2 linked regions of the Thalassospira sp. TSL5-1 genome follow. The protein of the gene in region 2 interacts with the protein of the main gene of each other region in a pairwise test. Links are inferred from orthologs where the notes say so. Each region holds a gene or a part of one and is shown on either strand. Other genes may lie near its edges.

Region 1 (4,186 bases), on a different replicon or contig from region 2:
TAATTTTTCGCGTTCGCGATTGGTGCCAAGACCGGCCAGTTTTTCCGAAAGTGCGGTAAGGGTGCGGGCATAATCATTGTGCCAGTCTTCGCGCGACATGGCATCGGCACCGCCCCGTTTGGCAATCGGTGCCTGTAGTTCCTGCCCGCGCTGCAACAGGACCGTTTCATCGAGTGTCGGACAGGACAGAAGTTTGGGCGCAATGTCATTTGCCAGCAACACATCCTGAAACGTTGCCCGCGCGGCATTTTCGCCGTGGGTCAGGAAAATCTTTTTATGAACCGGCAAACGCCCCTTCACCCAGTCTAACAACGTTTTTTGATCAGCATGGCCGGAATAAATATCGAGGTTGCGAATACGCGCCCGCACCTGAATTTCATCGCCGTGAATACGAACCGATTTTGCCCCCGACAGCAAAATACGCCCCAATGACCCGGCAGCCTGAAACCCGACCAGCAACACAGTACATTCCGCCCGCCACAAATTGTTTTTCAAATGATAGCGCACACGCCCTGCATCACACATGCCACTGGCCGACAAAATAATCGCCCCCTTTTTGATGCGGGCAAGCTGAATGCTGGCCTCGACATCGGGCACCATATGAAAATTGGGATGTGTCAGGGCGTGGGCATCTTCGGGCGGCAGGTAGCGGGCGAAAACCCCGGTTGCGCGCTGGGCCAGCGGACTATCGATAAACACATCAGCCTTGGGCAATGTGCCACTGTTAAACAATGCTGCCAGGTCCACCAGCAATTCCTGGGTGCGGGCAACAGCAAAGCTGGGGATCACCAAATTTCCACCGGCCTCCAGGGCGGCCCGCACTTCGCTGGCCAGCTGTCCCCGGCGTTCATTCGCCGACATATCCACCCGTTCCCGGTCGCCATAGGTGGTTTCAACAAACAGATAATCGACATCGGCCGGGCCTTCGGGGGCCTCGTTAAACACGGCTTCGCCTGTCCCAATATCGCCTGAAAACAGCAAATGCCTGGGTTTCTGACCGGCTTCCCCATCTATTTTAATCTCGATAGAGGCCGAGCCCAGAATATGCCCTGCATCCCAATAGCGCACCTCGAAACCGGGAACAATTTCGACCCATTCATGATATTCAACCGGACGCAACCGTTTCAGGGCCTTTTCGGCGTCCTCGCGCGTATAAATGGGGTCTACGGCTGGCTTCCCCCGGCGGGCATTGCGACGATTAAGGCGATCCACTTCAGTTTCCTGGATATAGCCGGAATCAGGCAACATATAGGTCAGCAAATCACAGGTTGGCTGGGTGGCAAAAACCACACCGATAAAACCGGCCTTGACCAGCTTGGGAATCAGGCCGGAATGGTCGATATGGGCGTGAGTCAGCAAAACGGCGCGAATGTCGCTAGCATCAAAGGGAAAAGGGCCATAATTCAGTTCCTTGACCGTTTTGTTGCCCTGAAACATGCCACAATCGATCAGGAAATTACCAACCGGTGTGCGTAACAGGTAACAGGACCCGGTCACACCACCTGCCGCGCCACAAAATGTAACTGAAAGTGTCATCAAAGCCTCCTCACGCATCGCCCACCTGAAACTTACAATGAGCGCGCGAGGAAGATGGCTCCATGATATGGATCAGTCACAAGAATTATTGGCGAAAAACATCCAATAATTCATCACTCTAAAATGCCTGCAAACCGGCAAATGGAATGTAATCAACAATCGCGCCTTGCTCTACGCTGGCACGGTTTTCTGCCAGTTCGATCAGGCCGTCGGCCCACACCATTGATGATAAAACCCCGGAACTGCTGGAATGAAACGGCAAAGCCACCATTTGACCATTACCGTTACGATGCAGGCGCGCGCGCAACCATTCGCGCCGCCCCGTTCCCCGTTTCAGGTTAAAACCGGCAGGAACCGGGAACCGAACGGCTGCACGGTCTTCGGATCTGATGCCCATCATATGCAGCAGCAACGGCACAGCATATAACAAGCCGGAAACCATCACCGAAACCGGGTTACCCGGCAACCCCAACACCAGACAATTACCAATCCGCCCCCGCATCAGGGGCTTGCCTGGCTTGATTGCCAGTTTCCAGGCATGAATGTCACCGATGGAATCAACAACAGGCTTTAACAGGTCCGCCTTGCCAACCGAGACCCCGCCAGAGGTTAAAATCACGTCGTGGTTTTGTGCGGCTTCGCTTAAGGCGGCTAGCAACACCGAAAAATCATCGCGCAGCAGGCCAAGATCGGTAACATCACAGCCAATGGCACGCATCATGCCGATCATGGCAAAACGGTTGCTGTCATAAATGCCGCCCGGCGGCAGGTCGCCCCCCGGTGCGGCTAATTCATCGCCGGTGGAAAAAACGGCCACCCGCAACGGGCGTGCCACCACCAAATGCGCCCGCCCCTGCCCGGCCGCAACGGCAACATCCTGCGGGCGCAGCCGTTTGCCTGCCGGTAAAACAACCGTTCCCTTTTTTACATCTTCGCCAGCACGCCGGATATTGTCGCCATGGCGAATACGGTCAATCGCCACCCGTTCGATGCGGATTTCGCTTTCATCCTCGTTGGCTGCGACATTTTCCTGAATGATCACCGCATCCGCCCCTTGCGGGATGGCCGCCCCCGTGGCAATGCGAACGGCACGACCCACCGGAACATCCCCGACAAACGGATGCCCCGCCAGCGCGGCACCGGCAACCGGCAAGGTGATCGGCCCGGTTTTGGGCAATGCGGCCAAATCCGCCACCCGAAGCGCATAACCATCCATCGCCGAATTATCGACCGATGGCACATTGACCGAGGCAAGAACATCTTCGCGCAGGATGGCACCGTAACAGTCCATCAGGTCACGGGTTTCGATCAGGTCGGAGACAGGCACCTGTTCACACGCCAGCCGCAAGGCAACATCCAGCGGCGTTAAACCCGGCTGACGACCAATATCGGCGACGGAATTTTTGTCAGCCCCTGAATTCGCCGATTTTTCTGCCATGTCGCCATCCTCACTGTGGAAAGAAAATCCCGCTATCTAATAGCGCGATTACGCCAGAGAAAACAAGGCAGATGGCGAAATGTTCCAGCAAAACCAGTCAATTACGATGTCCGGGCCGGGATCGCGAAATAGCACGGCTTAACATTACCACGGGAATAACCCCAACCAGTACAATGGTTAAGGCCCCAAGGGCGGCCTGTTCGATCATTTCATCCTTGGCATATTGGTAAACATGGGTTGCCAGGGTGTCGAAATTGAAGGGTCGCAAAATCAGGGTTGCGGGCAGTTCCTTCATTGAATCGACAAAAACCAGCACACAGGCGGCCAAAATGCCGCCGCGCACCAGGGGGAAATGAATGCGTTTCAAGGTGCCAAATGGTGTTTCGCCCAGGGTGCGGGCCGCATCATCCATACTGGGGCGGACCTTGCCCAGGGCCGCCTCGATCGAGCCATAAGACACCGCCATGAACCGCACACTATAAGCAAAAACGATGGCGAAAATGGTACCGCTTAATAACAAGCCGGTTGATACACCAAAATGATCGCGCATAAAGGCATCAACGGCATTATCCAGCCCGGCAAAGGGCACCAAAACGCCAATTGCCAGCACGGCCCCTGGCACCGCATAACCAACCGATGCCAACCGGATACAGGCCCGCAGGGCCGGTTTGGGAAACAGGCGCAGGGCATAGGCCAAGAACAATGCCGCCCCGACCGCCATCAAGGTGGCAAGGCCCGACACCAGCAAACTGTTACCGGCAAATTCAAAAAAGTCGCTGGTCCAGGACTGGTCAAAATAGCCAATCGAATAATAAATCAGCACCCAGGCCGGAATGACAAAGCCCAGCACAATCGGCAATGTACAAACCAGCAAGGCCGCCGTTTTTGCCCCCAGCCCCAGTTCATAGCCCGGCAGTTCCTGAAAGCGTGATGTGGTATCGTGAAAACGCTGGCGGCGGCGGGAATAACGCTCTGCCAAAATCAGCACCACAACAACCACCAGCATGGTCAGCGCAATTTGCGCCGCCCCACCGGCATTGCCCATTCCCAGCCAAACATTGAAAATACCGGCAGTCAGGGTGTGAACGGCAAAGAAATCGATGGTGCCAAAATCATTCAGGGTTTCCATCAGCGCGATGATCACGCCCACCACAATCGCCGGGCGGGCCAATGGCAGGGCCACGGTGACAAAGGCATTCCAGGGGCCACGGC
Region 2 (4,172 bases):
ACGGCCATGAGTACGTTAAGCGCGCATCGCATGGTAACGGTTTCGATTATCGGTCTGTTTGTTATTTCGGTGTGCGGCGTTTTGTATTTTGCCCAAAGCCTGTTATTGCCGGTGGTGCTGGCCGGGTTGTTTTCTCTGATTTTATCGCCGGTTGTACGCTGGTTTTTCCGCCGTGGTATTCCCGAACCGGTGACGGCCTTTGTGCTGGTTTTTTCCATGACCGCCAGTGTTTTTGCCGGGGGGTATTGGCTGAGCGCGCCGATTTCGCACTGGATTGATGATGCCCCGCGCATTGAAAAACGGTTGCAGCTTAAGCTTGCTGAAATGGCCGGGACGATTGAAAATATTCAGGAAGCCCAGCGCAAGGTTGAAAAGGCAACCCGGCAGGATCCCAAGTCCAATGTGCAGGAAGTTGTGGTGAAGGAACCCAACCTTCTCAATCAGGCTGCTCAGGGCGCGCCGGAAATTTTTGGCGGTATTGGACTTACAATCGTATTATTGCTTCTGATGCTGGCATCTGGCGATATGTTTTACGAAAAACTGATCAAGGCCCTGCCGACATTCAAGGATAAAAAGCGCGGTCTGCGCATTGCCAAGGATATTGAACGCGAAATTTCGCGCTATTTGCTGACGGTGTTTGTCATCAATGTTTGCCTGGGCATATGTGTGGCGGTGGGCCTGTCCTTTACCGATATGCCCAACCCGGTCTTGTGGGGGCTGGCGGCAGCCCTGCTGAATTTTGTGCCCTATCTGGGCGCGCTGGTGGGGATTGGCATTGTTGCTGTTGTGTCGCTGGTGTCCCTGCCGACCCTGGGGGCGGCATTGGTGCCGCCGGCCATTTATATGGCCTGTACTGCCATTGAAGGGCAGCTTGTGACACCTTCGCTGGTCGGGCGGCGCTTGCAGATCAATTCGGTGGCGGTGTTTCTGGCAATTGCCTTTTGGGGCTGGATGTGGGGTGCTGTTGGCATTTTTATTGCCGTGCCGGTGCTGATCATCATCAAGGTTTTGTCGCATCATGTAGACGGGCTGGGAGGATTAAGTGAATTTCTCGGCGCGCGTGAAAAACACTTACCTGCCGAAAGCGCTTGATTGCGCGTTGCCCGTTCGTTTTGCAACTGGACAGGACAGCGGGCACCATGCCAATAATTTCCTGTCACAGATGTGAAATGGGGCAGAGATGAAATTTGCATTTATTCCGGTGCAGGAACGCGGGCAGGTTGACCGCCTGCTTGAAAATGTGGCCCGTCGCCTGATTGCCGAGGGCGCCAACCTTGCCGGTGTCGTGCAAGTGAATGCCGAACGTGAAGGGGCCCGGCATTGTGACATGCTGGTGCAGGTTCTGCCCAATGGGGCGCAATTTGATATTTCCCAGAAACTGGGCAATGAATCCCGGGGCTGCCGCCTTGATGTTGCCGCACTGGAAGAGGCGGTTGCTGCGGTCGGGGTCTCGTTGGAAAACCGCCCGGATATTGACTTGCTGGTGATTAACAAATTTGGCAAGCATGAAGCCCAGGGTCGCGGATTTCGTGATTTGATCGCCCAAATGCTGATGCGGGATGTGCCGGTTCTTTTGGGGGTAAATCCGTTAAACCGGGCGGCATTTGATGCCTTTTCCGGCGGGGAAGCCACCGAACTCGCCGCAGATGAAGACAGCATTTATTTCTGGTGCAACGAATATCGTTTGCAGGCGGTTTAGAGCACGTCGCGTTTAATCTGTGACATTTTGTTTGTTTTGGCGAACCGTTTGGCAAGGCACAGCGTGCAGAGCGATGCGGCGCATCGGTCAAACGGTGTAACGCCGCGAAACGTCGCCAAAATCAAACCCTTCGGGCCGAGACAGTCTTCCGCCCCACTGCGTCAGAAGACTGTCTCCGGCAAAATGGTGCAGATTAAACGCGACGTGCTCTAACGCAGCTTTTCGGGCAGATTTCCAGGCAGGGTCTTTTCAAACCGGGCAATATCTTCGCACTGGTTGATATTGGCAAAAAGCAGGTCGGCCATTGTGGCGTCATCTGGCACGGGAAACTCGATGGTGCGGGCGTTTCCCGCCATCAGGGCCTGGCGCACGCGGCGTTGGTCCTGTGCCAGCAGGGCGAAGATTGCCGGGGCCATGTCCCGGTGCCAAAGCGAGGCCAGATAATGGTCGCGACCGCAATAACGGGCATGGGCGGCAAGAACCCGGTTCTGTGTGGCGGGCGTTGCGTTATCATTTAGTTGGCAAATGGCCCGATGCAGTATTGCTGGAAGGCCTGCTGGCACAATAGGGCAATCAACGGCATAAACCGCCAGCCAGTTGCTGCCATTGGGCAAGTGTTTTAATCCTGCCAGGATACCTCCCAGTGGCCCCAGCCCCGCATGGGGGTGGTCGGCAATTACCGGGCAGCCCCATGCAGCATATTTTTGCGGGTCTTCGTTACTGGCAATCAGGACATGGGGACAATCGCGCCGGGCATTGGAGAGCGCATAATCCACAAGTGGTCGTGGCCCGAGCATGCGAAAAGGTTTGTTGCCGCCCATGCGTGTGCCCGCCCCACCCGCCAGTACAAGGCCAGTAAAAACGGGCGAAATATTCGGGGCGATTTGGGGGGGCATGGAATGCGGCATGGTTGGGATATTTCACGATTATTCACGATTATTATAGTGTGGCTGGGCAGAGTGATCCCCGATGGCAGACATAAATTATTTTGCCTGCGCCCGGCGGCTTTCTTCCCAGTCCAGCAGGGCACGCAATCCATCCTGCAGCGAAATATTGGCAACATGGCCGATATCATGATGCAGGCGGGACGGGTCGCCGCTGGATCGCAGGATATCGCCCTGGCGGGCAGGATGAAAGGCCGGTTCATTGCTGCGCCCGGCAAGGCGGATGATTTCGTGGGCAAGGTCGAGAATGGAAACTTCCTGCCCGCGGCAGACATTGGCCGTTATGAAGCAGCCCTTGGCTGTGCTTTGCAAATACGCCATTGCCTGATGCAATGCGGTTGCGACATCGGCCACAAATACAAAGTCGCGGGTTTGTTCGCCGGTGCCGTAAATGTGCAATTGCTGATCCGACAGGGCCTGGTTGGCGAAAATCGAAATCACGCCGCTATAGGGTGAAGATGGGTCCTGGCGCGGGCCATAAACATTGAAAAACCGCAACCCGGCAAAACGCATGTCATAAGCCGATGCCGCCAAACCGGCATGAACCTCGTTTGCCAGTTTGTCGGCACCGTAAAAGGAAATGGGCCGGGGTGTTTCGGTTTCCGGAAGCGGAATGGCGGTGTTATCGCCATATATTGCCGCTGAAGATGCAAATACGATGGGGATTTTTCCGGCGTTTTTTGCGGCTTCAAAAACAGTCACCGCCCCTTGAGAATTGACCTGATGCGTTTGTGCCCAGCATTCGATGCTTTTTTGTACCGATGCCACTGCGGCCAGGTGAAAAACACCGTCGCATCCCGCCATGCTGTCGCGGACGGCATCGGGGTCACAGATGCTGCCGATCATAAGCTCGGCTTCTTTGGCAAGGTTATCGCGGTGGCCGGTAGAAAGATCATCGAGAACACGCACCTTGTCGCCATTGGCCAGTAACCTGTCAGCGAGATGAGAGCCAATAAACCCTGCGCCGCCGGTAATTAGGTATGTTGCCATCGCGGCCCCCTGGTATGACTGTGATCCCGATTAGGCTAGTTTAACACGTTAATAGACGGAATTTGCATGCTGTTTGGCGATTTTACGTGATAAAGCATTGGAGGTTTTCAAGAATTAAACGTATCCTTGGGTATAAGAAAAGCCGGACGGGACGGACGACCGGAACCAGAAATGCAGGGTTTGAAAAGTGACGCCTGAGACCTTGAAAGCAGATATTCCCCGCGCGGATCGGGACAAGACCAGGCTGAACAAGAACAAACGCCTGTTCATTGGGGCGTTTCTGGTTCTGATTGCGGGGTTTCTAATCGGCTTTAACATTTATGTGCGAGTCGAGCTTGATGCCCAGGCCAAGCGAACGGCGTTTTCCGACCTGAATGCTATGCTCAAGAGTTATTCTGACCAGTTCGAGCAGCGCACCCGCTTGTCGGCAGCTGTGTTGGACGGTTTGGCCGATAAAATTGGCAGTGGGCAGTTTTCCCAACGTGAAGGGTATATATTGTTGCGCCAGGCCGCCGAGAGCCTGGAGCTGATCCGGGTGT

The links.
Region 1: the proteins of LF95_RS22260 (region 2) and glp interact in binary tests that used the Escherichia coli proteins (3 or more experiments, as listed by UniProt). The link is inferred for Thalassospira sp. TSL5-1 from one-to-one orthologs.

The regions. Positions count from the first base shown.
Region 1 is NZ_KV880637.1:1,457,716-1,461,901, reverse strand. The notes cover bases 815-3,787. They hold glp (molybdopterin molybdotransferase MoeA), read right to left. Parts: upstream 2,975-3,787; coding sequence 1,655-2,974; downstream 815-1,654. Other genes in these bases: LF95_RS06860 (ABC transporter permease), read right to left, coding at 3,072-3,787; LF95_RS06870 (MBL fold metallo-hydrolase), read right to left, coding at 815-1,536. In the rest of the region: more of LF95_RS06870, read right to left, coding at 1-814; more of LF95_RS06860, read right to left, coding at 3,788-4,186. UniProt on the Escherichia coli protein: Catalyzes the insertion of molybdate into adenylated molybdopterin with the concomitant release of AMP.
Region 2 is NZ_KV880644.1:44,832-49,003, reverse strand. Bases 753-3,711 are described here. They hold LF95_RS22260 (molybdenum cofactor guanylyltransferase), read right to left. Parts: upstream 2,596-3,711; coding sequence 1,909-2,595; downstream 753-1,908. Other genes in these bases: LF95_RS22255 (NAD-dependent epimerase/dehydratase family protein), read right to left, coding at 2,683-3,633; LF95_RS22265 (DUF2478 domain-containing protein), read left to right, coding at 1,181-1,699; LF95_RS22270 (AI-2E family transporter), read left to right, coding at 753-1,092. Outside these bases: more of LF95_RS22270, read left to right, coding at 1-752; LF95_RS22250 (response regulator), read left to right, coding at 3,821-4,172. UniProt on the Escherichia coli protein: Transfers a GMP moiety from GTP to Mo-molybdopterin (Mo-MPT) cofactor (Moco or molybdenum cofactor) to form Mo-molybdopterin guanine dinucleotide (Mo-MGD) cofactor.